Regions from separate parts of the Microbacterium gilvum genome, predicted to be linked through region 2. Evidence: riboswitches for the same ligand, from Rfam matches in the RefSeq annotation. Region 2 holds a riboswitch; each other region holds the start of a gene.
The links. A riboswitch is a leader RNA that binds a small molecule or an ion and turns the genes downstream of it on or off. The one in region 2 is predicted to bind thiamine pyrophosphate.
Positions count from the first base shown of each region.

Region 1: linked by a shared signal. The riboswitch ahead of thiC (phosphomethylpyrimidine synthase ThiC) and the one ahead of thiM (hydroxyethylthiazole kinase) in region 2 are both predicted to bind thiamine pyrophosphate.
Region 3: linked by a shared signal. The riboswitch ahead of ABD998_RS15830 (ECF transporter S component) and the one ahead of thiM (hydroxyethylthiazole kinase) in region 2 are both predicted to bind thiamine pyrophosphate.

Region 1 is NZ_BAABKO010000002.1:480,492-490,253, reverse strand. Features, by position in the region: gene ABD998_RS08120 (sensor histidine kinase) at 1-130, opposite strand, end outside; gene ABD998_RS08115 (ThiF family adenylyltransferase) at 194-1,303, opposite strand; gene ABD998_RS08110 (thiazole synthase) at 1,452-2,243, opposite strand; gene thiS (sulfur carrier protein ThiS) at 2,245-2,484, opposite strand; gene thiO (glycine oxidase ThiO) at 2,481-3,746, opposite strand; gene thiC (phosphomethylpyrimidine synthase ThiC) at 3,751-5,481, opposite strand; TPP riboswitch at 5,480-5,587, opposite strand; gene panB (3-methyl-2-oxobutanoate hydroxymethyltransferase) at 5,637-6,509, opposite strand; gene panD (aspartate 1-decarboxylase) at 6,506-6,895, opposite strand; gene panC (pantoate--beta-alanine ligase) at 6,895-7,746, opposite strand; gene ABD998_RS08075 (Rossmann-like and DUF2520 domain-containing protein) at 7,743-8,492, opposite strand; gene ABD998_RS08070 (NUDIX hydrolase) at 8,679-9,236, shown strand; gene ABD998_RS08065 (sugar phosphate isomerase/epimerase family protein) at 9,286-9,762, opposite strand, start outside.
Region 2 is NZ_BAABKO010000001.1:867,174-876,935, reverse strand. Features, by position in the region: gene ABD998_RS04435 (glycosyltransferase family 2 protein) at 340-1,224, opposite strand; gene ABD998_RS04430 (cysteine desulfurase family protein) at 1,263-2,372, opposite strand; gene nadC (carboxylating nicotinate-nucleotide diphosphorylase) at 2,374-3,219, opposite strand; gene nadB (L-aspartate oxidase) at 3,213-4,727, opposite strand; gene nadA (quinolinate synthase NadA) at 4,724-6,046, opposite strand; gene ABD998_RS04410 (NUDIX hydrolase) at 6,150-6,845, opposite strand; TPP riboswitch at 6,869-6,963, shown strand; gene thiM (hydroxyethylthiazole kinase) at 6,955-7,761, shown strand; gene thiE (thiamine phosphate synthase) at 7,758-8,426, shown strand; gene thiD (bifunctional hydroxymethylpyrimidine kinase/phosphomethylpyrimidine kinase) at 8,423-9,762, shown strand, end outside.
Region 3 is NZ_BAABKO010000006.1:176,533-186,294, forward strand. Features, by position in the region: gene ABD998_RS15810 (nuclease-related domain-containing protein) at 1-862, opposite strand, end outside; gene ABD998_RS15815 (LysR family transcriptional regulator) at 931-1,827, opposite strand; gene ABD998_RS15820 (bifunctional proline dehydrogenase/L-glutamate gamma-semialdehyde dehydrogenase) at 1,903-5,343, shown strand; gene ABD998_RS15825 (D-alanyl-D-alanine carboxypeptidase family protein) at 5,346-6,935, opposite strand; TPP riboswitch at 7,004-7,112, shown strand; gene ABD998_RS15830 (ECF transporter S component) at 7,106-7,741, shown strand; gene ABD998_RS15835 (ABC transporter ATP-binding protein) at 7,738-9,210, shown strand; gene ABD998_RS15840 (energy-coupling factor transporter transmembrane component T family protein) at 9,207-9,762, shown strand, end outside.

The DNA of each region.
Region 1 (9,762 bases), on a different contig from region 2:
GGAGGCCGGTGAGGGCCGAGAAGGCGAGGGCGCCGAGGAAGCCGAGCGCCGCGAGATGGACGACGGCCCCGGCGACGCGGAGCGGCGACGACGTCCGGACGGGCGTCGGCGCGGTGAGCTGTGCGGTCATGTCCTCCACGCTAGGGCGGGGGCGTCCACCGGACAGCGGGGGATTCCGGAGGCGTGGTTCGGGTTATCCCGAAACCGCGCACACCGACCTCGAGGCGTCGTGCAGCGCGTTCCACGCCGCGATGCCCCCCGCGAGCGAGCCGACCGGATGGCCGGGGTGCCGGCGGGCGAGGATGCCGGCGGCCGTCGCCGAGCGGATGCCCGCCGCGCAGTGGACGACGATCTCGCGCTCCGCGGCGAGCGCGTCCGCGACGGCGGACGGCTCGTCCTGCCCCGCCTCGATCGCGTCGAGCTCCCAGCGCACCGCTGTCGGCACGGCTCCCGGTTCGGAGGGCGCGCGTACGTCGATCACGAGGGGCGGGCGGGCGGAATCGAGCGCAGCGCGCAATGCGGCGGCGGTGACGAGCGCGGGAGAAGGCGCCGGCTCCTCCGCGCGCAGGGAGACCTCCCGCCATCCCGCCGTGAGCGCGTCGATCACGACGACCCTCCCGAGCAGGGTCCGCCCGACTCCCGTGACGAGCTTGATCGCCTCGGCGGCGAGCTGCGCGCCCACGAGCGCGCAGAGCGGGCCGAGCACGCCGGCCGTCGCGCAGTCCGGCGCGTCGTCGGGCACATCCGGGTAGAGGTCGCGGAACCGCACGCCGCGGGCAGCCCAGAACACGCTCACCTGCCCCTCGTACCGGATCACGGATCCCCAGACGACGGGGATCCCCGCACGCTCCGCCTCGTCGTCCACGAGGAGTCGCGTGGCGAAGTTGTCGGATCCGTCGACGACGAGGTCGTAGCGGGCGAGCATCGCGGCGGCATTCGCCGCGGTGAACCGCTCCGGGTGCGTCTCGACGACGACGGAGGGGTCGATCGCCTGGATCGCCTCGCGCGCCGAGTCGACCTTGCGACGGCCGACGTCTCGGACGCCGTGGAGAAGCTGGCGCTGCAGGTTCGACACCTCCACGGTGTCGGCGTCGATGACACCGAGCGTGCCGACGCCGGCGGCCGCGAGGCCGAGGAGGGCAGGGGCGCCGAGGCCGCCCGCCCCCACGACGAGCACGCGCGCGGCGAGGAGCCGCCGCTGCGCCACCTCGCCCATCCCCGGCAGCATCGTCTGCCGGGCATAGCGTTCGCGCTGCGCCGCGGTGAGCGGCGGACCGGGTGCGACGAGAGCGGGCAGGCTCATGCCGCCTCCTCCTCTCGAAAGGCCATCCGATCGCCCAGCGCGCACCTAATTGCGGCCATTCCCCTGTCCTCTCGGCAAAGGGATATCCGTTTGCCGAGAGGACACCGGATCGCGCGAGAACGGATGGCCGTTCGGCACTCGGATGTGCTCACGCCCGGGCCGCCGCGAGCTCGGGCATCCCCGCCGCGTCCGACGACGCGCGCGCGAGCCGACGGCGGGGGATGCGCCCCGCGCCGGCCGCGAGCCGTCCGGCGACGACGGCGTGCCGGAAGGCCGCGGCCATCCGCACGGGGTCGTGCGCGCGTGTGACGGCCGTCGCGAGCAGCACGGCGTCGCACCCCAGCTCCATCGCGAACGCCGCGTCGGAGGCCGTGCCGATGCCGGCATCGAGGACCACCGGCACCGATGCGCGGTCGACGATGAGCTCGATGCTGTGGGGGTTGAGGATGCCGAGCCCCGTGCCGATGGGCGCGCCGAGCGGCATCACCGCGGCGACCCCGAGCTGCTCGAGCCGCAGGGCCGTCACGGGGTCGTCGCCCGTGTACGCGAACACGGCGAACCCCTCGGCGACGAGCCGTTCCGCCGCGTCCAGCAGCTCGACGGGATCGGGCAGCAGCGTCTCGTCGTCCGCGACGACCTCGAGCTTGATCCAGTGCGTGCCGAACGCCTCGCGCGCGAGCTCGGCCGTGAGGACGGCCTCGCGCGCCGTGCGGCATCCGGCCGTGTTCGGCAGCAGCCGGATGCCGCGCTCCCGCAGCATCGCGTACAGGGAGCCGCCCGCGTCGGCGCCGGACGCGCCGTACCGGCGCACGGCGACCGTGGTGAGCTCTGTGCCCGAGGCATCGAGCGCGTCGCCCAGCACCTCGAGGCTCGGCGCCCCTCCGGTGCCGAGGATGAGCCGGGAGCCGAGGGCGACGCCGTCGACGACGAGCGCATCCATGTCAGCCTCCCTGCGCCGCGGTCAGCACCTCGACGCGTGCGCCGGCGCCGAGGAGGCGGGACGACCATGCCGCGCGGGGCACGACGACTCCGTCGACGGCGACAGCGACGCCGAGAGGGGCGCCGTCGAGGGGCGCGCCGTCCGCGTCGAGCCGGCGGCCCGTGAGCGCCTCGACGACGGCGTCGACGGCCGAGCCCGACGCGACGCGCACGGGACTGCCGTTGGCGGTGATCTCGATCATGCAGGTGCTCCTTCGAGCGGGAGGGGGACGGAGGCGCGGCGCTCACGGCTGACGCGCGCGGGGGAGAAGCTGCCTCGGGCGAAGCGGCCTCGGGCGAAGCGGCCTGGGTCGAGCAGCGCTGCGAAGGGGTGCGCACGCGCGCCGTCGAGCTCATCCCGGACGAGCGCCGCGATGAGCGGGGCGAGCAGCACGCCGTTCCGGTAGGTGCCCGACGCGACGACGAGGCCGTCGTCGATCCGCCCGACCAGCGGCAGATGATCGGGGGTCGCCGGCCTCGCACGGGCGACCGCCTCGACGAAGCGGTGGTCCTCGATCGCGGGGACGACCTCCGCCGCGTCGCGCAGCAGGGAGAGGACCCCTCCCGCCGACACGTCGTCGTCGCCGTCTTCGCGCTGTGTCGCCCCCACCACGAGACCGCCATCTGCTCGCGGCACGAGGTAGACCGACCGGCCGCGCACAGACGCGCGGATGGTCTGCGCCACGGCCCCGCGCCCCGCCGCCCGCAGACGCAGGATGTCGCCGTGCACCGGTCGGATGGTGCCGGACGGGACGATGCCGGATGGGAGGAGACCCGTCATGTCGAGCCCCGTCGCCAGCACCACCTCGGCGGCCTCGAGGGCGGTGCCGTCGTCGAGCACGACTCCGCAGGCGGCGCCCGTGCGGCCGCGGCGCAGCGCCCGCACCGCGCGCCGGATGACCGTGCCCGCCGGCAGCGCTGCGCGCAGCGCGGACGTGAACGCGCGCGGATCGACGCGATGGTCGTCGGGTGCCGTGTAGGCGCACGCGATGCCGGGTGCCAGCAGGGGTTCGACCCGACGGGCCGCGTGCACGGCCATCCGCTCGGCGCGCAAAGGCGCGGCCGCCGGCGACGCGAGCAGCGCCGACAGGCGTGCGCGGTCGGCGGCATCGACCCCGACGAGCAGCGTCGCGTGCCGCTCGTACCCGCACGCCGCGGCCCCGCCGGGCTGCGCGTCGACGAAGGCGGGATACCGCCGGGCGGCCTCGATCAGCAACGGCAGGGTGGCCGGCTCGCTCGGCTCGAACTCGCCCACGGGGCTCAGCATGCCGGCAGCGGCATACGTCGCGCCGGTGCCCGGATCCGGGTCGACGAGCCGCACGGAGCGCCCGGAGCGGACGCACTCCGTCGCGATGGCGGTGCCGACGACGCCCGCGCCGACGACGATCACGTCGACGACCGAGCCGGCATCGTCCGCCCTCGCGTCCTCCCCCCAGGCGCCAGCCCGGGAATCAGCCGCGCACACGGAGTCAGCCGCGCACACGGGGCTCGGCGAGGTACACCGTCGACCCGGCCGCCGCGAACTCCTGAGACTTGCGGCGCATCGCGGCGATCGCCTGCTGCTCCTCCGCTCCTCCGAAGCGATCGCGGATGTCCTGCGAGATGCGCATGGAGCAGAACTTCGGACCGCACATGGAGCAGAAGTGCGCGGTCTTCGCGGGCTCCGCGGGGAGCGTCTCGTCGTGGAACTCCTCCGCCGTGTCGGGGTCGAGCGACAGCGCGAACTGATCGCGCCAGCGGAACTCGAATCGCGCCTTCGAGAGCGCGTCGTCGCGCTCGTGCGCGCCCGGGTGGCCCTTCGCGAGGTCGGCGGCGTGTGCGGCGATCTTGTAGGTGATGACGCCCGTCTTCACGTCGTTGCGGTCGGGCAGGCCGAGGTGCTCCTTGGGCGTGACGTAGCAGAGCATCGCCGTCCCCCACCGCGCGATCTCGGTCGCTCCGATGGCCGACGTGATGTGGTCGTATCCGGGGGCGACGTCGGTCACGAGAGGGCCGAGCGTGTAGAACGGCGCGCCGGAGCAGAGCTCCTGCTGCCGCTCCACGTTCTCGCGTACGAGGTGCAGCGGCACGTGGCCCGGGCCCTCCACCATCACCTGCACATCGTGCTCCCACGCGCGGTGCGTGAGCTCGGCGAGCGTGTCGAGCTCTGCGAACTGCGCTGCGTCGTTGGCGTCGGCGGTCGAGCCGGGCCGCAGCCCGTCGCCCAGGGAGAACGCGACGTCGTAGCGGGCGAAGATCTCGCACAGCTCGTCGAAGTGCGTGTAGAGGAAGTTCTCCTCGTGGTGTGCGAGACACCACCCGGCCATGATCGAGCCGCCGCGCGAGACGATGCCCGTGACGCGATCGGCCGTGAGCGGCACGTAGCGCAGCAGGACGCCGGCGTGGATCGTCATGTAGTCGACGCCCTGTTCGCACTGCTCGATCACGGTGTCGCGGAAGACCTCCCAGGTGAGCCGGTGCGCCTGCCCGTCGACCTTCTCGAGCGCCTGGTAGATCGGCACGGTGCCGATGGGGACGGGAGCGTTGCGGATGATCCACTCGCGCGTCGTGTGGATGTCGTCGCCCGTCGACAGGTCCATGACGGTGTCGGCGCCCCACGTCGTCGCCCAGGAGAGCTTCTCGACCTCCTCCGCGATCGAGCTCGTGACCGCGGAGTTGCCGATGTTGGCGTTGATCTTCACGAGGAACGCACGGCCGATGATCATCGGCTCGGCCTCGGGATGGTTGACGTTGAGCGGGATGATCGCGCGCCCCGCCGCGAGCTCCGAGCGCACGAGCTCGACGTCGCATCCCTCCCGCAGGGCGACGAAGCGCATCTCGTCGGTGACGATCCCGCGGCGCGCGTAGTGCATCTGGGTCACGGTGCGCCCGGGGAGTGCGCGACGGGGCCGGTGCGCGTCGCCTCGCCATTCCTCGGACGCCGATCCCCTGCGCGCGGCCGATCGGCCGTCGTCCTGCAGATCGCGAGGGCGTCCGTCGTACGTCTCGGTGTCGCCACGCCGCGCGATCCACCGCTCGCGCAGGCGCGGGATGCCGCGGACCGGGTCGCCCCCGGGTCCCTGCGTCCGGTAGGCCGTGAACGGTGCGTTGACCTGGCCGTTCGGGGACGGCCCGAGGGCGATGCGGGTGACTGGCACCCGGATCCCGTGCTCGTCGTCGTGCAGATACGCGAGCGAGTGCGTCGCTTCCAGGGTGCGCAAAAGAGCTGCTCCTACTTCCTACGCCGGCATGACCCGTACAGGTTCGACGGTCGCGGGCAGCGTCAGCCCGTTCTCAGCCCCTGCTGGGACTCCCGTGTGGACCGGATCAGAGTAGCAGGGGCGCGATCGGGCGCAAGTCGGACGCCGGAAGCGGATCAGAGGGCGTCGAGGAGGGTGCGCAACCGCGCATATTCCGCCTCGGGAATTGAGTAGCCGTGCTCAGGTGCGGGGTATCCGGACGACCGGACATCGTCCGCGTAGGCGGCGACGCCCGCGATCATCCGCTCTCGGAGATCGTCGTAGCGCTTGACGAAGCGGGCGGCGCGCCCTCCATATATTCCGAGAAGATCATGGAAGACGAGCACCTGCCCGTCGACCGCGGGCCCTGCGCCGATGCCGATGACCGGCACGTGCACGCGCGGCATGATCGCCGCGGCGACGTCGCTCGGGATCGCCTCGAAGACGATCGAGAAGCAGCCGGCCTCCTGCAGCGCGAGCGCGCTCTCGCACACGGCCAGCGCCTCCTCCGCCGTGCGTCCCTGGGCACGGTAGCCGCCGAGCGCCGTGGCCGTCTGCGGGGTCAGCCCGACGTGGCCCATGACGGGGACGCCCGCACGCACGATGGCGCGCGCCCTGTCGACCGAGCTGCCGCCGCGCTCTATCTTGACGGCGTCGCATCCGGTCTCCTTCACGAACCGCAACGCCGTCGCCACGGCCGCCTCGTCGGAGCCCTCGTACGACCCGAACGGCAGGTCGACGACCAGCAGCGGCCCGTCGAGCCCCCGGCGGACGGCACGCGCGAGCATGATCATCTCGTCGACCGTCACGGGCACCGTGCTGTCGTAGCCGAGCACCGTCATCGCCGCGGAGTCGCCCACGAGCACGACGTCGACGCCTGCGGCGTCTGCGACCTGGGCGCTCGGATGGTCGTAGGCCGTGACCATGACGATCGGCTCGCCGTCGGCCTTCTTCGCCGTGAGGTCGCCGATGCCCGTGCGGCGGCGCGCCTGATCGGGGCGCGCGCTCACACCGCCTCCGTGAGCAGACGCGCGACGGCGTCGTCCACGGCGATGATGCCGTTGCCGCGGTCGACGTGGACGACGACGGGCTCGTAGACCTCGAGGTCGGCCTCGTCGTACTCGCCGTACGAGATGACGATGATCGTGTCACCCGTGTGGACGAGCCGCGCGGCGGCGCCGTTGACCTGCATGACACCGGAGCCGCGCTCCCCCGCGATCGTGTAGGTCTCGAAGCGGGCGCCGTTGTCGACGTCGACGACGTGCACCTGCTCGTGCTCGAGGATGTCGGCCGCTTCGAGCAGGTCGGGGTCGACCGTGATGGAGCCGACGTAGTGCAGATCGCTGGCCGTGATGGTGGCGCGGTGGATCTTGGACTTCAGCATGGTGCGGCGCATCATGCGCCTCCCCTCAGGATGCGGTTGTCGATGAGGCGCGCGGCGCCGACCCGGGCGGCGACGGCGAGCAGCGCGTCGCCCTCGAGGGCGTCGAGCGGGCGCAGGTCGACGGCATCGCGCAGCTCGAGGTACTCGGGCACGATCCCCGCGTCGCCGAGCACGGCGAGGGCCGTCGCGATGAGCGCGCCTGCATCCCGCTCGCCGCGTCGTGCGGCGTCGTCCGCCGCTGCGAGCGCGCGGCTCAGCGCCGTGGCCCGCGCGCGCGACTCGGCGTCGAGGTAGACGTTCCGCGAGCTGAGGGCGAGCCCGTCGTCCTCCCGCACGATGGGGCACGCCTCGATGCGCACGGGGATGTCGAGGTCGCGCACGAGGCGCCGCACCACGAGCACCTGCTGGGCGTCCTTCTGCCCGAAGTACGCCGTGTCGGGTGCGACGATGCCGAAGAGCTTCGCGACGACGGTCGCGACGCCGTCGAAGTGGTGCGGCCCGCGTGAGGCGCCGCACAGCACATCGGTGATGCCCTCCACATGGATGGTCGTGGCGAAGCCGTCGGGATACACCTCCGCGACGGGCGGTGCGAAGAGCACGTCGACGCCCTCGGCCTCCGCGAGCGCGGCGTCTCGGGCCTCGTCGCGGGGGTACGCGCCGAGGTCCTCGTTCGCGCCGAACTGCGTCGGGTTGACGAAGAGCGAGACGACGACGAAGCCGTCGACCGCGCGCGCACGGCGCATGAGCGACAGATGCCCTTCATGGAATGCCCCCATCGTGGGCACGAGGCCGATGCTGCGGCCGTCCTCCCTGGCGCGGGCGACGGCATCCCTCACCTCCGCAATCGTGCGCAGGATGATCATGCGACGTCCTTCCTCTGGGACAGATCGGCTGTGCGCGCGCACAGCTCGTCGAAGAGCGGCAGCAGCTCGGGGACCTCGGCCACGGCCTGGCGCTGACGTGCGACGGTATCGGAGTCGCCCCGCGCGACGGGGCCCGTGAGCGCCGCGGCGGGGCCGAGCGCCGCCCAGTTCTCGATCGTCTGCCGGACGAGCGGGGCGAGCATCGCGCGCGCCGTGGGGGCGTCGATCCCGGAGGAGACGGCGACGCGCTCGGCCGTGTCCTGCAGCGTGACGAGGAAGTTCGAGGCGATGGACGCTGCCGCGTGGTACCCGGCGCGCCGTGCGTCGTCGATCGCGACGGGTCGCGCCCCGAGGAGCTCCGCGATGCGCGCGGCGACGGCGAGGGCGTCGTCGTCGCGGCCGGCGACAGCGCAGGCGATGCCGTGGAACACCGAGGGCTCCTCGGAGCCCGTGAAGGTCTGCAGCGGATGCACGCCGAGGTCGACGTCGTCGAGCGGCGTCGCTCCCGAGGTGTGGCCGATGAGACCGCGGTGCCCGCTCAGGTTCCGGGCGGCGGAGGCGATCGCGCTGTCCGGAACGCACAGCAGCACGACGTCCGCGTCGCCGACCGGCTCGCCGCGCCCGGTCGGGCCGAGCACCTCGATCCCCGCTTCGCGGAGCGCGCGCGCGAGGACGACACCGAGGCGTCCGCGGCCGACGACGGCGACGGACGCGGGGGGATGGGCGGGGGCGCGGAGGGTGCTCATGGCGGGGGTGCGCGGTCGAGCGCGTCATGAGTATCCGCCTTCCGGACATCGTCGGCAAAATCAGGTGCCAATGTGCACGCCATCGGGGGCGCCTGATTGTGCGTTTCATCCGAGTTCGACGAACCGAATTGATCATTCTGATTTCGTCATCACCTGTCGACGCGGGTGACGTGAGACCCTCGGAGGGTGACTGCCGATGCCCTCCTCGCCTCCGCTCATGACGCCGTCGCGACGGCGGGCGCGTCGTCCCCCGATCACGCCGACTTCGTCGCGGCGCTCGCCGAGCACGGCCGGGCCGCCCTCGAACGCGGCGGCCCCCCGAGCCACCTGACCGCGAGCCTCTTCCTCTTCGACCGCGACGCCTCGCACATCCTGCTCTGCCTGCACGGCAAGGGACGCTTCTGGGTGCAGCCGGGCGGCCACCTCGAGGCGGGTGACGCGTCGATCGCCGGCGCCGCCCTGCGGGAGCTCGCCGAGGAGACCGGAATCGGGGACGACCTCGTCGACGACCTGAGGGTGGTCGATCTCGACCACCACGCGCTGAGCGCCCGCTTCGGCCGCTGCGCCTCGCACCTCGACGTGGGCCTGGCCGGGACGATCTCCCGCGAGGGTGCGGAGCTGCGGATCAGCGACGAGTCCGACGACCTGCGCTGGTGGCGACTCGATGCGCTCCCGTCGCCGCTTCCCCGCGCGTTCGAGGAGCGGCTCGCGCGCGTGCGCGCGGCGTACCGGCCCCGGGGCTGACGCCGCCGCCCGTCGACGACGACCCCGCCATCCGGGGCCGGAGCGCGTGTCAGGCCGCGAGCGACTCCTGCAGGGCGCGGTCGGCGTCGAGCAGCACGTGCGCGGCGACCTCCAGCCCCTCGATGCGCCCGAGCTCGACGTCCTCGTGCTCGATGTTGACGCGCATGTCGGGGTCGACCTCGTGCAGCGCCCGGAGGAACTCGGTCCAGTACGCGGTGTCGTGGCCCCTCCCGAGCGCGACGAAGTCCCACGCTGCCGCCTTCGGCCACTCGTTCACCCACTCGTCGCCGCCCAGGCTCGTGCGCGGCTCGGAGGGGTCGAGGCGGCGGAACCCGTTGTCGAGCACGCCGTGCAGCTTGGCCGTCTCGGGGTTCACGCGCACATCCTTGGCGGCGGCGTGGAAGACGAGGTCGCCGAGCTCGCGCACGACGGCCACGGGATCCATCTGCTGCCAGAAGAGGTGCGACGCGTCGAGCTCGACGCCCACGTGGGTCGCGCGCGTGAGCTCGATGAGGCGGCGGACGTC
Region 2 (9,762 bases):
CGCCATCCTGACACCGTGGACGGGGCTCCACAGGTCGGCACCGCGTGCGCGGCGGGCCGAGACCTCGGGAGTCTCGGAGGGCCGGAACGGCCCGTGGCGAAGGTGGGCCGGCAGGTCGGACGGTCGTCTGCTCATGACGGCAGCCTGCGCCCCCGCGCACGGCTCGCCCGGGGTCGTCCACAGCCCTGTCGGTCGACGCGCCGGTTCTGCCGGCCGGTGCACGGGAGGACGGCGGGGCTGTTGCCACGAACGGTCGCCTCAGGCGGCGGATGGCGACGACATGCGGCAAGAGCCCCGGGTACTGGGGTCCCGGGAGGCGCCGGGTCGGGGGGAAAGGTGTCAGGAGGACAGGGCCTCCACCTCCGCGGCGAAGGCGGAGAGGAGGGGGGACAGGCGCGGGTCCAGGTGGACGATCTCGGCGAGACGGGGGATGTCCATCCGCAGGATCTGGCCCGCGCGGGCACGGCGCGCGGGCTCGTGCGCCGCGAGGGCCCGGAGCCCGTCGCGCATGGCCTGGAGGCATGCCTGGAACACCCGGGGGTCGGCCTCGCGCTGCGTGATGGACGTGCCGTCGGCCCGCACCCGCCACTGCACGACGACGTCGGGGACGACGTCGAACGCGCGCGCGGAGGTGTACATGCGCTGCGCGATCTCCTGGTCCTCGTAGAGCACTCCCTCCGGGAAGCGCAGCCCGTGGTCGCGCCAGAACGCGGTGCGCGACAGCTTGGACCACGCCACGATGTTGCCCGTCACCTCGGGATGCGCGTCGAGCGTCGTCGCGATGCGCCGGGGCGAGGTCGCCGCCGCGACCCAAGGCTGCACCTCGCCCGCACGGTAGCCGCCTCCCTCAGGGCGCAGGCGCACGTAGGCGCCCGCGACGAGGTCGCTCCCCGACGACTCCAGCGAGCCGACGAGCGTCTCGAGCGCACCTGGCATCATGACGTCGTCGGCGTCGAGGAATCCGACGTAGGCGGTGTCGACGAGGTCGAGGCCGGTGTTGCGCGCCGCGCCGAGGCCGCGCTGATGGTCGTGCGGCGCGAGGACGAAGCGGTCGTCCACCGCCGCGTACCGCGCGAAGATCTCGCCCGTGCCGTCGGTCGAGCCGTCGTCGACGAGGACGGCTCGCCACCCGCCGAACGTCTGCGCACGCAGCGAGTCGAGCGCAGCGGCGGCGAAGGGGGCGACATCCCACCCGGGGACGATGACGGTCGCGAGCGGGGGCACGGGACGAGGATATCGCCGCGACGCGGGCCGGGGACGCGTCAGGCGACCGCGCGCACCGCCGCGGCGACCGCATCGGCGACGTCGTCGAGCGGGCGGCTGTGCCCGTGCGCCAGGGTGAAGCGCACGGACGTCTGCGCGACCTCGGGCGGCACGCCCATCGCGACGAGCACATGCGACGGCTCGTCCGATCCGGCGGCGCACGCCGAGCCGCTCGACGACACCACGCCGCGGCGCTCCAGCTCGAGCAGAACGGCCTCCCCGCTCGTGCCCGCGAACGTGAAGCTCGCACTGCCCGGCAGGCGCCGCGCCGGATGCCCCGTGAGCCGGGCGGAGGGGATGAGCGAGAGCACGCGCGCCACGAAGTCGTCGCGGATGGCGGCGACCCGGCGCACGCACTCCTCGCGCTCGTCCTCGGCGAGCTCGAGGGCGCGCGCCATCGCCACCGCGAGCGCGGCCGATTCCGTGCCGCTCCGGCGGCCGCGCTGCTGACCGCCGCCGTGGACGAGGGGCTCGAGCGGGATCCGCCCCCGGATGGCGAGCACGCCCACCCCCTTCGGCGCGCCGACCTTGTGCCCCGCGAGCGAGAGGGCGTCGGCGCCCGTCGACCGCAGGTCGAGCCATCCTGCGGCCTGCACCGCGTCGAGATGGAGCGGGACGGCGACGTCCGGCACGATCTGCACGGTGCCGACCTCGTTGTTCGCGAGACCCATCGACACGAGGGACGTGTCGGGCCGGATGGCCGCGGCGAGCTCGTCCGCCGACGCCGCGCCGTCGCCATCCACCCCGACGACCGTCGCCTCGATGCCGTGGAAGCGCGCCAGGTAGGCCGCGGACTCGAGGATCGACTCGTGCTCGACGGCGGTCGTCACGATGTGCCGCGCACCGCGATGGGCGAGCGCGGCGAGCGCGACGCCCTTGACGGCGAGGTTGTTGGCCTCCGTGCCGCCGGAGGTGAAGACGACGTCTCCCCGGCGCATGCCGAGGACGCCGGCGATGCGCGAACGGGCGTCTTCGACCGCAGCCGCCGCCCGCTCGCCGACCGTGTGGCGGCTCGCCGGGTTGCCGTAGTCGCGCGTCAGGTACGGTGCCATGGCCTCGAGCACCTCGGGGCGAATGGGGCCGGTGGCGGCGTTGTCGAGGTAGAGCACGTCAGCGCACGCGGAGATCGAGCCCGAGGTCGACGGCGGGCGCCGAATGGGTCAGGGCGCCCACCGACACGACGTCGACGCCCGTCTCGGCGATCGCCCGCACCGTCTCGAGGCTCACGCCCCCCGACGCCTCCACGACCGCGCGCCCCGCGACCAGCGCGACCCCTTCGCGGAGCGCGGCGAGCGGGAAGTTGTCGAGCATGATCGTGTCGACACCCGCCGCGAGCACGGGCTCGATCTGGTCGATGCGGTCGACCTCCACCTCGACGTGCACGGTATGGCCGAGCCTGGCCATCCCCGCGCGCAGCGCGGTCGTGAGGTCGTCGCCGTCGAGGACCGCGAGGTGGTTGTCCTTCGCCATGACGGCGTCCGAGAGCGAGAAGCGGTGGTTCGAGCCGCCGCCCGAGCGCACGGCGTGCCGCTCGAAGGCGCGCAGGCCCGGCGTCGTCTTGCGCGTGTCGGCGATGCGCGCGCCCGTCCCCGCCACCTCGGCGACGTAGCGCGCCGTGAGCGTCGCGATGCCGGACATCCGCTGCGTGAAGTTGAGGGCGACGCGTTCGGCCGTGAGGACACCGCGCGCGGGACCGGCGACGCGTGCGAGCACCGTCCCCTCGGCGAAGCGCGAGCCGTCGTCGACGAGCACGTCGACGCCGATGCGGGAGTCGACAAGGCCGAAGGCGGCCTCGAACACCTCACCGCCGCTGAGGACGCCGGCCTCGCGCGCGACCAGTGCCGCCTCCGCTGTCGCGTGCGCGGGGACGAAGGCCTCGCTCGTGAGGTCGCCCCACGGCGCGTCCTCGTCGAGGGCGGCGCGCACGGCGCGGTCGATGGCGGATCGGGTCAGCATGGTGCTCCTGCCGTGGCGAGGGCCGGTTCGGGTGCGGGGCGGACGGCGTCTGCGCGATGGTGCGCGCCGGCCGACGCCGTGCGTGCGAGGGCCGCGCTCGCGGCCAGGGCGCCGACGTGCACGAGGGCGGCGTCCTCGTGCGCGCGGGGTGTGCGGGGGGCGGGAAGCGCGGCGTCCCACGCCGACAGGACTCCCGCCGCATGCATCAGCCGTGCCCCGTCGCGGACGAGGCCGACCTCGTCCCACATCAGCCGCTGCAGCGCCTCGCGCGAGAACGGGGGCGCATCGGGATCGGGCGGGACGGGCGCGCCCCGGTCGGATGGCCCCGGCGCGCTCGCCGCGGTCGAGTCGGCGAGCACGGCGGCCGCGCGGGCGCCGAAGACGGCCCCCTCCAGCAGCGAGTTCGAGGCGAGCCGGTTGGCGCCGTGGACGCCCGTGCGCGCGCACTCGCCGACGGCGAGAAGCCCCGCGCGCGTCGTCCGTCCGTGGAGGTCGGTGGCCACGCCCCCCATGAGGTAGTGCGCGGCGGGGGTGACGGGCACGGCCGTCTCCGCCCAGTCGAACCCGCGCGCCGCGACGGCCGCCGTGATCGTGGGGAAGCGGGCCGCGAGCGCCGCCCTGCCGAGCGCGGTCGCATCGAGGAGCACAGGGCGGCCTCCCTGCTCGGCCATCCGCCGGGCGATGGAGCGCGCGACGACGTCGCGCGGGGCGAGCTCGCCGTCGGGATGGTCGTCGAAGGCGAAGCGGCGACCGGTCTCGTCGACGAGCACGGCGCCCTCGCCGCGCACCGCCTCGGAGACGAGGAACGGCGCGCCGGCGGCGAGCACCGTGGGATGGAACTGGACGAACTCGAGATCGGCGACCGCGGCACCCGCGCGCGACGCCGCGGCGATGCCGTCGCCCGTGGCGAGCGCGGGGTTCGTCGTGCGGGAGTAGAGCCGGCCAGCGCCGCCCGTCGCGAGCACGACGGCGTCCGCGCGCAGCTCGCGGACCTCCCCGCCCGCGATGACGCGCACCCCGCCGATGCGGTCGCCGTCGTCGACGAGGTCGATGAGACGGGCGTGCTCGAGGATGCGCGCGCGCGACGCCCGTGCGGCGGCGACGAGCACCTCCTCGATGGCGCGGCCGGTGGCATCCCCGCCCGCGTGCAGGATGCGGGCATGCGAGTGCGCGGCCTCCAGGCCCATGCGGAGCGCGCCATCGGCGTCGCGGTCGAAGGCGACGCCGAGCGCGATGAGCTCGCGCACGCGACCAGGGCCTTCCGAGGCGAGGACGCGGACGGCATCCTCGTCGCACAGGCCGTCGCCCGCGCGCAGCGTGTCGGCGACGTGCGCCTCGACGCTGTCGCCGCGCGTCAGCACGGCGGCGATGCCGCCCTGCGCCCATCGGGTCGCGGTGTCGGCGAGCGCGCCCTTCGCGACGATCGTGACGTCGACGCCCGCGCGCACGGCATGGAGTGCGGCAGAGAGGCCGGCGATGCCGCTCCCGACGATGATCGCGCTCGTCATGATCCGGCCGGCCGCGCAGCGAGCATGCGCTCGAGCGCGATGCGCGCGGGCGCGGTGACGGATGCGTCCACCGAGATGCGGTTGACGACGCGTCCGGCCACGAGCTCCTCGAGCACCCAGGCGAGGTAGCCGGGGTGGATGCGGTACATCGTCGAGCACGGGCAGACGACGGGGTCGAGGCAGAAGATCTCGTGCTGCGGATGCTCGGCCGCGAGCCGTTGCACGAGGTTGATCTCGGTGCCGATGGCGAACGTCGTCGGCTCCGTCGCGGCGAGGATGGCCTTGCGGATGTAGTCGGTCGACCCCGCCTCGTCCGCGGCGTCGACGACCTCCATGGGGCACTCGGGGTGCACGATGACGCGCACGCCGGGGTGCTCCGCGCGCGCCTGCGCGATCTGCGCTGGCGTGAAGCGGCGGTGGACGGAGCAGAACCCGTGCCACAGGATGACGGCGCTGTCGCGCAGCGTCTGCTCTGTCGAGCCGCCGAGGGGGCGCCGGGGGTTCCACATCGGCATCCGGTCGAGCGGCACGCCCATGGCCTTCGCGGTGTTCCGCCCGAGGTGCTGGTCGGGGAAGAAGAGCACGCGGCGGCCGCGGGCGAACGCCCACTCCAGCACGGTGCTCGCGTTCGACGAGGTGCAGACGATGCCGCCGTGTCGGCCCACGAATCCCTTGATGGCGGCCGACGAGTTCATGTACGTCACGGGGACGACCGGCACGAGCCCGTCGGCATCCGGCGCGTCGAGCGGCCCGAGCACGTCCTCGAGCTGCTCCCAGCACTCCTCGACCTGGTCGATGTCGGCCATGTCGGCCATGGAGCACCCCGCGGCGAGGTTCGGCAGGATGACCGCCTGCTCGGTGCCGGAGAGCATGTCGGCTGTCTCGGCCATGAAGTGCACCCCGCAGAAGACGATCGCCTCCGCGGCGGGATGGGCGAGGGCGGCGTTCGCGAGCTGGAAGGAGTCGCCCACGTAGTCGGCGTGCTGCACGACTTCGTCGCGCTGGTAGAAGTGGCCGAGCACCACGACACGGTCGCCGAGCGCCGCCTTCGCCGCGCGGATGCGGTCGTGGAGCTCTGCCTCCGGTGCCTCCCGGTAGGCGCGGGGGAGCTCGCCCTGGCGGGGGGCGCCCGTGGGGATCACATCTGCCATGGAGGCACCGGGTCCGTAGCCCTCCTCGACGTCGAACGCCCACGGCCCGTCGGCGAGGTCGGTCGAGCAGGTCGAACCCGCGGCGGCGCCCGACAGGATGGCGCGGATGCCGTGGTCGACGCTGGGGTCGACGGGGCGCGGCGAGAGGGCGACGGAGGTGGCGGCCATGGGAACCCCGTTCGGGTCGGTGTGACTCTAAGTCGGACGAACCGAGTTTAAGTCACTCTGACCACAATGGCGACCGGAGTGCGAGAGGGCGGCGGGGAGAGCCTCAGGCGTCGCCGAGGGGCCCGCGGTCGGCGAGCTCCACGTCGGAGTTGTAGCGGAAGAGCCGCGCGGGGCGGTGCTTGCCCGTGCGGAACGACTCGGTCGGGATGAGGGACTCCGAGCCCTCCAGGAGGCGGCGGAAGTTCGAGGGGTCGAGGCGCCGGCCGAGCACGGCCTCGTAGACCTCGCGCAGCTCGGTGAGGGTGAACTCGTCGGGAAGCAGACCGTGGGCGATGCGGCTGTAGCCGACCTTGTTGCGCAGGCGCCAGAGCGCGTACGCGACGATCCGGTTGTGGTCGAACGCGAGCGCGGGGAGGTCGTCGACGTCGAACCACTCGACGTTCTCGGGCGCGCCCTCCGCGGCGCGCTGGGCGTCGACGAGATCGGAGCGGAGCAGGGCCCAGTACACGACCGACACGACCCGGGTGGGGGAGCGGTCGACGTCTCCGAAGGCGTAGAGCTGCTCGAGGTAGCTGGGGCTGAGGGCCGTCGTCTCCGCGAGGGTCCGCGATGCGGCGTCGTCGAGCCCCTCCGCGGCGTCGAGCCAGCCGCCCGGCAGCGCCCACTGGTCTCGGAACGGCTCCCGCGTACGCCGCACGAGCGGGATCATGAGCGCATCCGCCCCCGGTCGCGCGCGCAGCGAGAAGATCGCCGTCGAGACGGCGACGCGGATGGCGGCGGGCGTCGGGTCGGGCGTCACCCTCCGAGCGTATATGCTCGCTTCCCAGTGACACGGGGTGTCCCGACCGGGACTGAGATCACACCCGTACGCACCTGATCTCGTTAGAACGAGCGGAGGGATGTCGCTGATGAGTGACGCATACGCACCGGTGCTCGCGAGCGTGAGGGAGTCGTCTCCGCTCGTGCAGTGCCTCACCAATTCCGTCGTCGTGAACGTCACGGCCAACGCGCTCCTCGCGGTGGGCGCCGCGCCCGTGATGGCCGACGTCCCCGAGGAGGCGGGCGAATGCGCGGCGGTCGCGTCGGCCGTGCTCGTGAACCTCGGCACGCCGACCGCGGAGCAGCGCGAGGCGATGCTCGCCGCGGCGTCGTCGGCGCACCTCGCCGGCGTGCCCTGGGTGCTCGACCCCGTCGGAGTGGGCGCGCTCGGGATGCGCACGGCGTTCGCGCAGCGCCTGCTCGATCTCGAGCCGACGGCCGTGCGCGGGAACGCCTCGGAGATCCGCGCGCTCGCGGGCGTCGGAGCGGGCGGTCGCGGCGTGGACGCCGCCGACGACGTCGACGCGGCGCTGGACGCCGCGCGGGAGATCGCCCAGCGGACCGGCGCCGTCGTGGCGGTCTCCGGCCCCGTCGACGCCGTCGTCGCGGTCCGCCGGGTCGCGCGGATCCACGGCGGCAGCGCGCTCCTCACGCGCATCACGGGCGGCGGATGCTCGCTCGGCGCCGTCACCGCCGCGTGCATCGCGGCGGCGGGCGACGCGTTCGCCGGCGCCGTGGCCGCGCACGCACTGTACGCGGCGGCCTCGGAGCGCGCCGCGGCGGCGTCGGACGGTCCCGGCTCGTTCGGATGGCGCTTCCTCGACGCGCTCGACGCCGTCTCGCCCTCCGATCTCGCCGCCGTGCGCGTCGACGAGACCACGGCGGTGCGCGGATGAGGCGCGCGTTCGACCCCTCCGTCTACCTGGTCGCCGACGCCGCGTCGGTCGGCGACCGTCCCGTCGCCGACATCGTGGCGGCCGCCGTGGACGGCGGCGTGTCGGCCGTGCAGATCCGCGGCAAGGAGCTCTCGGCGGCCGAGCTGCTGCGCGTCGTGGAGGAGGCGGCCCTGCACATGGCCGGCCGGGCGACCCTCCTCGTGAACGACCGCGTCGACGTCTTCCTCGCCGCCCGGGCGGCGGGCGCCGCCGTCGACGGCGTGCACATCGGTCAGAGCGACCTGCCGGCGGGGCGCGTGCGCGATCTCGTCGGGCCCGACGCCGTCGTGGGGCTCAGCGCGAGCCTCGCATCGCAGCTGCCGGCGCTGCGCGGCCTGCCATCGGGGACGGTCGACTACCTGGGCGTCGGCGCCGTCCGCCCCACGCCCACGAAGAAGGACCATCCGGCACCGCTCGGGTGGGACGGCTTCGCGGCGTTCGCCGCGCTCGTCCCCGACATCCCGTGCGTCGCGATCGGCGGGGTGGGGCCGGGCGACGCCGCCGACGCGCGCCGCGCCGGTGCGGCGGGCATCGCCGTCGTCCGCGCGATCTGCGCGGCGACGCGGCCGGCGGAGGCGGCGGCCGCGCTGCGGGTCGAGTGGGCCGATGCGGGGGCCGGCGCGTGAGCCGCGTCGCGAACGTGCTGTCGATCGCCGGCTCCGATCCGTCCGGCGGGGCGGGCGTGCAGGCCGATCTGAAGACGATCCTCGCCTGCGGCGGCTACGGGATGGCGGCCGTCACGGCCCTCACGGCGCAGAACACGCGCGGCGTCTCGGCCGTGCACACGCCGCCCTCGTCGTTCCTGCGGGCGCAGCTCGACGCCGTCGCGGCCGACGTGCGCATCGACGCCGTCAAGATCGGCATGCTGGGAACCGCCGAGGTGATCGCCGAGACGGCCGCATGGCTGAGCGCGCTCCCGGCACGTCCCGTCGTCGTGCTCGATCCCGTCATGGTCGCCACGAGCGGCGACCGCCTCATCGACGCCGAGGCCGAGCGGGCGCTGCACGACCTGTTCGCACTCGTCGACGTCGTCACCCCGAACCTGCCCGAGCTCGCCGTGCTCGTCGGGGGCGCGGTCGCGAGCTCCTGGCCGGACGCGCTCGACCAGGCCGCAGAGCTCGCGCGCAGACACGGCGTGCGCGTGCTCGCGAAGGGCGGCCACCTCGACGGCCCCGACTGCCCCGATGCGCTCGTCGCGCCGGACGGGAGCTCGACGACCTTCCCCGGGGCGCGCATCGCCACGACGAGCACGCACGGCACGGGCTGCTCGCTCTCGGCCGCACTCGCGACGATGCAGGCGCGCACGGGCGACTGGGGATGGTCGGCGCGCCTCGCGAGGGACTGGCTGCGGCGGGCGATCGCGGAGGCCGACGCGCTCGAGGTCGGCGGCGGCCACGGACCGCTGCATCACGGCGCAGCGCTGTGGGCGGGAGACGCGCCGCCCCGTCGCGATGCCGAGCTCGACGCCTGGTGGGACGACATCGCCGCGCTGCGCGCCGGCATCGACGACGTCTGGTTCGTCGCCGCTCTCGGCGACGGAACCCTCGACGAGGCCGACTTCGCCCACTATCTCGCGCAGGACTCGCTGTACCTGCGCGGATACGCCCGGGTGCTCAGCCGTGCTGCCGCCCTCGCGCCGACCCTGGAGGAGCAGGCGTTCTGGGCGGGCTCGGCGCACACGTGCCTCGAGACCGAGCTCTCGCTGCACCGCGCCCGCGTCGGCGACGAACCCGCCGAGGAGAGCGCGGAGACCGCGGCGTACCTCTCGCATCTGCGCGCCGCATCGGGGGATCATGCGACGCTCGTCGCGGCGCTGCTGCCCTGCTTCTGGCTCTATCAGGACGTCGCCGAGCGGCTCGCGGCGCGCCGGCGTCCCGGGCATCCGTACGCGGACTGGCTGGAGATGTACGCGTCGGACGCCTTCGCGCTCTCCACGCAGGAGGCCATCCGCTGGACCCAGCG
Region 3 (9,762 bases), on a different contig from region 2:
TCGCCGCGACGCGCGTGCGGGCGCCGCCGTGCGCGCCGTCGATCGCCCGCACGTGCGGGTCGGCGTCGGGGTGCGAGTAGAACACGACCGTGTCGAACCACAGCGAACGGCCCGTCTCCTGCGCGACGAACGCCGACAGGCGCCTGGCCTGCTCGCGGGCCTGCTGGCTGGGAGACGCGGCCCCGAGCTTCGTGCGCACCGTGACGAGCTGCGGCGTGGCGGGGTCGCGCACGAGCTGCACGGCGAAGCTGCGTGTCTGTCCGCGCTCGTCGACGAGCGCCTCCTCGTCGACGAGGTGCCCCAGCGCGGGGTGCACCGTGGAGGGCAGCACGCCGTCGAACACCACGCCCTGCCAGCGCTTGTGCTCGATGACGACGCGCCCCGCGTCGGTCAGCAGCACGTGGTCGACCTGCGCGACGAACCGCCGCGTGTCCTGCGCGTCGGCGGGCTCGAAGACGATGTTCGTGAGCAGCTCGCCCTCCAGGCCGAGCCGCGCGCACGCCTGCAGGATGAGGCGGCGCGAGATCGCCTCATAGCGCAGGCCCTTCGCGATCTCCTCGCGGCTCGCGCGTGCGGAGGCGCGCGCATCCGCCATGGCGCCCTGCATGCGCGCGATCTCGCGGTCGCGCTCCTCGGAGATCTCGGCGACCTGCACGCGGTGCGCGTCGGCGAGCGAGGACACCTCCTCCTCGTGGCTGCGGTCGCGCTCGGCCACGCGCGTCGCGCTCGCGACCTCGAGCTCCGCGATCCGACGGCGCGCGCCGGAGCGCCCTCTGGCCATCCCGACGATCAGCACGACGACGAGCACGAGCAGGACGGCGCATGCCGCCGCCGCGATCCAGAGCCACTGCTGCGTATCCACCCGTCCACCCCACCACATCGCACGGCCATCCGCCGCACGCCGACGCGGTGTGCCGCGCGAGGGCCCGCTCAGGTGCCGCGCAGGGCGCCGAAGGCCTCCGCGAGCACGCGCCGTGCCGCGCGCACCCCCGGCAGCCCCGCCGCCGATGCGCGCGCCGAGGTGAAGATCTCTCGATGCGGCGCGCCGGGCAGGTCGACGAGGCGGGGCGCCGCCTCGTCTGCGGCGACGGCGAGCCCCGGGACCAGCCCGACCGCATGCCCGGCGGCGATGAGCCGCAGGTGCGCGGAGAGGTCGGTGGCCTCGTGGCGGATGTCCGGCTCGAACCCGGCCGCGCGGCACTGCTGCACGGCCCAGTCGCGAGCCGCCGTGCCGACGGGCTCCATGACCCACGGGGCGTCGCGCACGTCGGCGAGCGACGAGGCGGGGGAGCCGGGGGCGACGGCGAGGCGGATGGGGTCGCGGCCGAGCAGCTCCCGGTCCAGAGCGGGCGGGCGCGGGCGCGTGCGACCGGGGTACTGCTCCGCCATCACGAGGTCGAGGCCGCCCGCCTCGACCTCCGCCAGGCCCTGCTCCGGCGGGATGACGGCGACCTCGACACGCAGGGCCGGCAGCTCGGCGGCGAGTGCCGACAGCATCGTGGGGACGATCGTGCGCGTCGCCGACTGCAGCGCCGCGATGCGCAGCGGCGTGAGCTCCGCGCCGAGCTGTGCGAGGGACCCCTCCACCCGCTCCTGCGCCGCGAGCTGCGCGGCCGCGTGCCGCGCGACCGTCTCGCCCGCGGCGGTCAGCCGGACGCCCCTGCCGTCGGGCTCGAGGAGGGGCACGCCGACCTCGCGTTCGAGCTGCTGCAGCCGGTGCGAGACGGTCGACGGGCTGTACGACAGCGCGGATGCGACGGCGGCGATCGTGCCGCGCAGCCGCAGCTCGTGCAGGAGCTGCAGGCTGCGGCCGCTCCAGGGGATCATTCATCGATGATATCGCCGAGTCAGCGGCGGGAATCATCGCTTTTCTCGCGCGGATCGACGCCCCACACTGAACGCATGCCCACCCCCTCCCCGTCCCCCGCGCGCGACGACGTCGCACCCATCGACCCGGCCCTCGTCGACGCCGCCGTCGCGCAGGTGCGCGCCTGGCTCGCCGCCGCCCGCTCCGAGAAGGTCGACGCGAGCGCGCGGAGCCTCGCCGGCGTGCTGCGCGACCCCGACGGTCTCGCGTTCACGGTCGGGTTCGTTGACGGCGTGGTCCGGCCGGAGGACACCCGCGTCGCTGCGCGCGCCCTCACCGGCCTCATGCCGATCGTGCCGAGGTTCCTGCCCGCTCCGCTGCGCGCGCTCATCCGCCTCGGAGGGCTCGCCGCGCCCGTGCTCCCCGGCGTCGTCGTGCCGGCGAGCCGCGCCGTGCTGCGGCGGATGGTCCGCCACCTCGTCGTCGACGCGCGCGACGAGAGGCTCGGCGCGACGCTCGCGGCCATCCGCCGCCAGGGTGTGCGCCTCAACGTCAACCTGCTCGGCGAGGCCGTGCTCGGCAGCGCGGAGGCGGCGAAGCGCCTGGCCGGGACGCGCCGCCTCATCGAGCGTGACGACGTCGACTACGTCTCCATCAAGGTGTCGTCGACCGTGGCCCCGCACAGCCCGTGGGCGTTCGACGAGGCCGTCGAGCACGCCGTCGCCGCGCTCGCGCCGCTGTACGCGCTCGCGCAGGAGAGGGGCACCTTCCTCAACCTCGACATGGAGGAGTACAAGGACCTCGACCTCACGCTCGCGGTGTTCACCCGGATCCTGGAACGGCCGAGGTTCCGCGGCCTCGAGGCGGGCATCGTGCTGCAGGCCTACCTGCCGGACGCCCTCGGCGCCATGATGCGCCTGCAGGAGTGGGCGGCGCGGCGGGTCGCGGAAGGCGGCGCCCCCGTCAAGGTGCGCGTCGTGAAGGGCGCGAACCTCCCCATGGAGCAGGTGGACGCCGAGACCCACGGATGGCCCCTCGCGACGTGGTCGTCGAAGCAGGAGTCGGATGCGTCGTACAAGGCCGTGCTCGACTACGCCCTGCACGCCGACCGCATCGGCAACGTGCGGCTCGGGGTCGCCGGCCACAACCTCTTCGACGTCGCGCTCGCGTGGCTGCTCGCACAGCGCCGCGGCGTGGCGGGTGGGCCTGGCGTCGAGTTCGAGATGCTGCTCGGGATGGCCACGGCGCAGGCCGAGGTCGTCCGCCGCGACGTGGGCGGACTGCTGCTCTACACGCCCGTCGTCCATCCGGCCGAGTTCGACGTCGCGATCGCGTACCTCGTCCGCCGGCTCGAGGAGGGCGCGAGCTCCGAGAACTTCATGTCGGCGGTCTTCGATCTGGACGGCAGCGCCGAGCTGTTCGCGCGGGAGGAGGCGCGCTTCCGCGCCTCGGCCGCGGCGATGCCGGCGGAGGTACCCGCCCCGCGCCGCGTGCAGGACCGCCGCGCGCCGCAGCCGGCCGCACCCGGCCGCGGCTTCCGCAACGCCCCCGACAGCGACCCGAGCATCTCCGGCAACCGGGAATGGGCCGCGGCCATCCGGAACCGCATGGAGCGCTCGACGCTCGGGCTCGACGCGCTCGCCCGGCACGCCGTCGGCTCCGTCGCGCAGGTCGACGCGCTCGTCGCCGAGACGACCTCCGCCGGCGAGGGATGGCGCGCGCTCGGCGCCGAGGCGCGCGCGGCCATCCTGCACCGTGCGGGCGAGGTGCTCGAGGCGCGCCGAGCCGACCTGCTCGAGGTGATGGGAGCCGAGTGCGGCAAGGTGATCGAGCAGGGCGACCCCGAGGTGTCGGAGGCGATCGACTTCGCGCACTACTACGCCGAGAGCGCCCTCGCGCTCCGCGACGTCGACGGCGCCGTGTTCGCCCCCGTGCGCCTGACGGTCGTGACCCCGCCGTGGAACTTCCCCGTCGCCATCCCCGCCGGCTCGTCGCTCGCCGCGCTCGCGGCCGGCTCTCCCGTCGTCCTGAAGCCCGCCCCGCAGGCTCAGCGCTGCGGGGCGGTGCTCGCCGAGGCGCTCTGGGAGGCCGGTGTGCCGCGCGACGTGCTGCGGCTCGCGATCGCCGAGGAGGGCGAGGTCGGTCGCCGACTCGTCGCCCACCCCGCCGTCGAGCGGGTCGTCCTCACGGGTGCCTACGAGACGGCGGAGCTCTTCCGCTCGTTCCGTGCCGACCTGCCGCTGCTCGCCGAGACGAGCGGCAAGAACGCGATCATCGTCACGCCGTCGGCCGACCTCGATCTGGCGGCGAAGGACGTCGCGTCCTCGGCCTTCGGGCACGCGGGGCAGAAGTGCTCCGCCGCCTCGCTCGTCGTGCTCGTGGGGTCCGCGGCGCGCAGCGAGCGCTTCCGCCGCCAACTGGTCGACGCCGTCGACGGCTACGAGGTGGGCATGCCGTGGGATGCGGCCTCGCGCATCGGGCCGCTCATCGCTCCGGCCGAGGGCGGGCTGGAGCGCGCGCTCACGCGCCTCGAGCCCGGCCAGCGCTGGGTGCGCGAGCCGCGCATGCTCGACCGCGACGGCGCGCTGTGGAGCCCCGGCATCCGCGACGGCGTGCAGCCGGGCAGCGAGTTCCACCTCACGGAGTACTTCGGCCCTGTGCTCGGCATCATGGCGGCCGCGACGCTCGACGAGGCGATCGACATCGTCCGCGCCGTCGACTACGGGCTCACGTCCGGGCTCCACGCGCTCGACGAAGACGAGATCGCGCGGTGGCTCGAGCGCATCGACGTGGGCAACGCCTACGTGAACCGCGGCACGACGGGCGCCATCGTGCAGCGGCAGCCGTTCGGCGGCTGGAAGAGGTCGGCGGTCGGCGCCGGCACGAAGGCGGGCGGTCCGAGCTACCTCTACGGGTTCGGCACCTGGGCGGATGCTCCTGTGTCCGAAGCGGCGGCCTCCGACGCGGCGTCCGCCCGCGCCGTCGCGGTCGTCGGCGGCGACGCGTGGCTCGCCCGGGCGCTCGCGACCGACATCCGGGCGATGGGCGAGGAGTTCGGCATCGCGCGCGACGTGCAGGGCCTCCGCCTGGAGCAGAACGTGCTGCGGTACGCGCCGTGCCCCGTGACGGTGCGGTTCGACGGCCGGCCTGAGGCAGAGCTCGTGCGCGTCGTCGCCGCGGGCCTCCGCGCGGGCGCTCCGGTCGTCGTCAGCGCGGCGGCGACCCTGTCGGGGTCCGTCGGCGGATGGCTGCGCGACGCAGGTGTTCCCGTGCACGTCGACGACGCCGACGCATGGACCGCCCGGTGCGCGGCGCTTGCCGCGACGGGAGGGCGCATCCGGCTGGTGGGCGGCTCGGTCGGCGAGGTCGTCGCGGCCACCGGCGGATCGCCCGCCGTCGCCGTGTACGACGGCCCCGTGACGTCGGCCGGCCGCGTCGAGCTGCTGCCGTTCGTGCGGGAGCAGGCGGTGTCGATCACGGCCCACCGGTTCGGGAACGAGCGCCGCTATCCCGTCCCGGGTCTCGCCGGCGCCTGACCTCAGTCGAGGCCGAGCAGCGCGAGGGGGTGGGTGAGGCGCCAGAGGAACGACGGCGCGGGGACGGCCTCCGACAGCTGCAGCGGGACGCTCGCGGAGTCCATGCCGCCCGTCACGAGCAGCGTCCCGACCTCGTCGCCCGCGTCGTCTCCGATCGCGACCTCGTAGTCGGCCTCGGTCGCGGGGGCCACGCCCTGCCAGGAGATGACGTCGGCGTCGGAGGACGTCACGACCGTGCTCTGCGCGCCCCATTCCGTCGTGATGCGCGCGACGGCAGCGCCCGCCTCGACGGCGGTCACCTGCTGCATGCCCTCCTCGAGCTGGTCGAGCAGGGTGCGGCTGACGATCTCGCGGCTGTCCTCGTCGGGCTGGCCGAGCACGGCCGAGTACAGCGTGACGGTGGTCTGCCCGATCGTGACGTCCTTCGCGGCGAGCAGATTGAAGTACTCCGTGCCCGTCGACCACAGCGAGCCGGTCTTGAGCCCGATGATGCCCTCGTCGCCGATGAGCGGGTTCGAGTTCTCGACGAGCCCCGCCCCCGGCAGCGTCACGGAGTCCTGCGCCATGATCTCGGCGAGCACGGGGTCCTGCTCCGCCCTCTCGGCGAGGGCGATGAGCGCGCGGGCCGACGCGAGGTTGCCCGGGTCGATGCCGCTCGGGTCGGTCACGGTGATGCCGTCGAGGCCGTTGTCGGCCAGCCAGGTGGTCGCGTCGGCGAGCCACGCCTCCTGCGTTCCCCAGATCTCCTCGACGAGGCGGTCGACGTAGTTGTTCGCGGAGCCGAGCATGACGCCCTGCAGCATCTGGTAGAGCGTGAGCGTGCCGTCGACGGGGACGTCGACGGCCGACTCGTCGGCGTACAGATACGCCCAGTACTCGTCGCTGTCGGCCTGCGTGAACGCGAAGGTCGCGCCGTCGTCGCCGACCGCGAGCCCCTGGTCCTCGATGATCATGAGCGCCGTGACGACCTTCGTGATGCTCGCCATCGGCAGCGACTCGTCGTCCGACGAGATGGCGCCGCCCGGCCCGCCCTGCGCCGCGAGAGCCGACGTGCCGTCCTCGGGCCACGCGACGGGGAACTCCTCGCCGATCGGCGTCTCGACCGCGAGGGCCGACACGCTCGGCTCGACGCTCGACAGCGGCCACAGCGCGCACGCGGCGACGTAGCCGACGGCGAGCACGCCGAGGGCGGCGACGGGGCCGATCCATCCGCGCCGCCGCGGCGGAAGGGGCAGGATGGCGGCCCCACGCGGCCGTGCCGCGGCGGGCGGGCCTGCGGGCGGTGCGTCCGCGACGGCATCCGCATCGACCCACGAGAGCGCGGCGGTCGACGGGAGGAGCGGCGTCGGTCCGGTCGGTGCGGGTGCGGGTGCGGGCTCTTCGGCGGCTGCGACCTGCGCCGCCTCATCCGGCGCTGTCACGTCCGGCGCTGTCTGCTCCGGCACCGCCTCGTCTGGCGCGGCGTCGGCGGCCGTGTCCGCGGCGACCGGCGCATCCGCTGCGGGCGTCCCGTCGGCGACCGCGCGATGCTCCCGGCGCGACCGACGCGAGGTCGCGCCGGCCTCGGGTGCCGGGATGTCGTCGATTGCCACCCGCCTACGGTACCCCGTCGCACCTCGGAGCCAGCGGCGCGGGGCCCCGCGGAGGAGTAGAATCAGCCGCACATCACACGGGAGTCCGCCGAGCCGGGCTGAGAGGACGCGAGCCGCGCGTCGACCGTCGAACCTGATCCGGGTCATGCCGGCGCAGGAAGGAGAACAGAATGTCCACGTCCGTGTCCGGAACCAGGACCCCCCGCCGCTACACGTGGCGCGTGGTCGACATCGTCGTCGCGAGCGTCATCGGCGTCGCGGCGGGCGTCGTCTTCTGGCTGTGGGGCCAGGCCTGGCCCGCCCTCGACAGCCTCCTCTCGTTCACGCCCGGCCTGTCGGGGCTGCTCGCGGGCGGATGGCTGTTCGCCGGCGTGCTGGGCGGCCTCGTCGTCCGCAAGCCGGGGGCGGCCCTCTACACCGAGATCGTCGCGGCCGTCGTGTCGATGCTCATCGGCACGCAGTGGGGCTTCACGACCTTCATCTGGGGCGTCGTGCAGGGCCTCGGCGCCGAACTGGGCTTCGCGCTGCTCGCCTACGCCAACTGGCGCCTCCTCGGTGCGCTGCTGTCCGGTGCGCTCGCGGGCGTCGCGGTGGCGGTGCTCGACACGAACTTCTCGAGCGTCGCGGCGCTCGCCGTGGAGGTGCGCCTCGTCTACGCGGCGTCCGCCGTCGTCTCGGGCATCGTGCTCGCGGGGCTGGTGTCGCTCGTCATCACGCGCGCGCTCGCCGCGACGGGGGCCCTCGACCGCTTCGCGTCCGGCCGCGAGCTGCGTGCGCGTCGAGCGGGAGGCGCCAGCGCCGCGTGACCGCGCGGATCGAGGCCCGCGGCTGGGGATGGCGGCACGCCGGCCGCAGCGGGTGGGCGGTGTCGGACGTCGACATCGTCGTCGAGCCGGGGGAGCGGGTGCTGCTGCTCGGCGCCAGCGGCTCCGGCAAGTCGACGCTGCTGCGCGGCCTCGCGGGGGTGCTGGGCGACGAGGAGGACGGCGACGCCGCGGGCGAGCTGCTCGTCGACGGCCGCCCCGCGGCGCAGGCGCGCGGCGCCGCGGGTCTCGTCCTCCAGGACCCGGACGCCCAGGTCGTGCTCGCGCGCGTGGGCGACGACGTCGCGTTCGCGTGCGAGAACCTCGGCGTGCCGCGCGACGAGATCTGGCGCCGCGTCCCGCAGGCGCTCGACGCCGTCGGCCTCCGCCTCCCGCTCGACCATCCGACCACCGCTCTCTCGGGCGGACAGAAGCAGCGCCTCGCCCTCGCCGGCCTCCTCGCCATGCGGCCGGGCCTGCTGCTCCTCGACGAGCCGACCGCGAACCTCGATCCCGAGGGCGCGGTCGATGTGCGGGACGCCGTCGTGGCGGCCGCGGAGGCGACCGGCTCGACGCTCGTCGTCGTGGAGCACCGCGTCGCGCTGTGGGCCGAGCATGTCGACCGCGTCGTCGTGCTCGGCGCGGGCGGCGGCGTGATCGCCGATGGCGCGCCCGGTGCCGTCTTCGACGCCCACGGCTCCGTGCTCACGGCGGCCGGCGTCTGGGTGCCGGGCGTCGTCCCGGAGATCCCGCGGACGCCGCCGCGACGCTCCGGCGTCGAGCTGCTGCGGGCCGAGCGGCTCGCCGTCGGGCGCCGGCCGCTCGGAGCGCGGCAGGCGCGGACCGTGGCCGACGGCATCGACCTCGCCGTGGCCTCGGGGACGGCGACGGCCGTGCTCGGCCCCAACGGCGCGGGCAAGTCGACGCTGGCCGCGACGCTCGCCGGCCTGCTCGCGCCCGCCGGCGGCGCTCTGACCGCCTCCGCCGAGCTCGCGGCGGGCGCACGGGGGGAGCCGGTGCGGTGGACGTCGCGCCAGCTGCTCACCCGCATAGGCATGCTGTTCCAGTCCCCGGAGCACCAGCTGCTCGCCTCGTCCGTGCGCGACGAGCTCGAGGTCGGCCCGCGGGCCCTGCGGTCCGACCCTGCGACGACCGCGCGGACGGTCGACGACCTCCTCGCCCGGCTGCGACTCACCGCGCTCGCCGACGAGAACCCGTTCACCCTCTCGGGCGGCGAGAAGCGGCGGCTCACCGTCGCCGCGTCGCTCGTGACGCGTCCGCGCCTCCTCGTGCTCGACGAGCCCACCTACGGGCAGGACGCGCGCACATGGCGCGAGCTCGCCATCCTGCTCGACGACGTGCGCGCCGACGGGACCGCGCTCGTCGTGGTGACGCACGACCGCCCGCTCGTCGACGCCCTCGCCGACGACGTCGTCGTGCTCGGCCCCGCCGTCGCGGGGGCCGCCGCATGAGCGTCGTCACGATCGACGCGCGGCGGTCTCCGCTCGGGAGCGTGAACGCCGTCGCGAAGCTCGCCGCCGCCCTCGTGATCGGCGTGGTGCTGCTGCTGTCGATCGACCCCGTCTCGGCGGGCGTCTCGCTGCTCCTCACGCTGCTCGTGCTGCCGTTCGCGCGGCTCTCGGCCCGCGATCTGTGGGCGCGGCTGTGGCCCATCGGCGCGTCGGCGCTCATCGCGTGCCTCGCGACGACCCTGTACGGCCGCCAGAGCGGCACGACGTATCTCGAATGGGGACTGCTCCGTGTGAGCGACGGCTCCCTCTCGCTCGCCATCGCCATCCTGCTGCGCGTGCTCGCGATCGCGGTGCCGTCGGTCGTCCTCTTCGCCACGACCGACCCGACAGACCTCGCCGACGCGCTCGCCCAGATCCTGCGCCTCCCCGCACGATTCGTGCTGGGCGCGCTCGCGGGGCTGCGGCTCGTCGGCCTGCTCGTCGACGACTGGCGGGAGCTCGGGATGGCGCGCCGCGCGCGAGGCGTCGCCGACTCGGGGCGGCTCCGGCGCC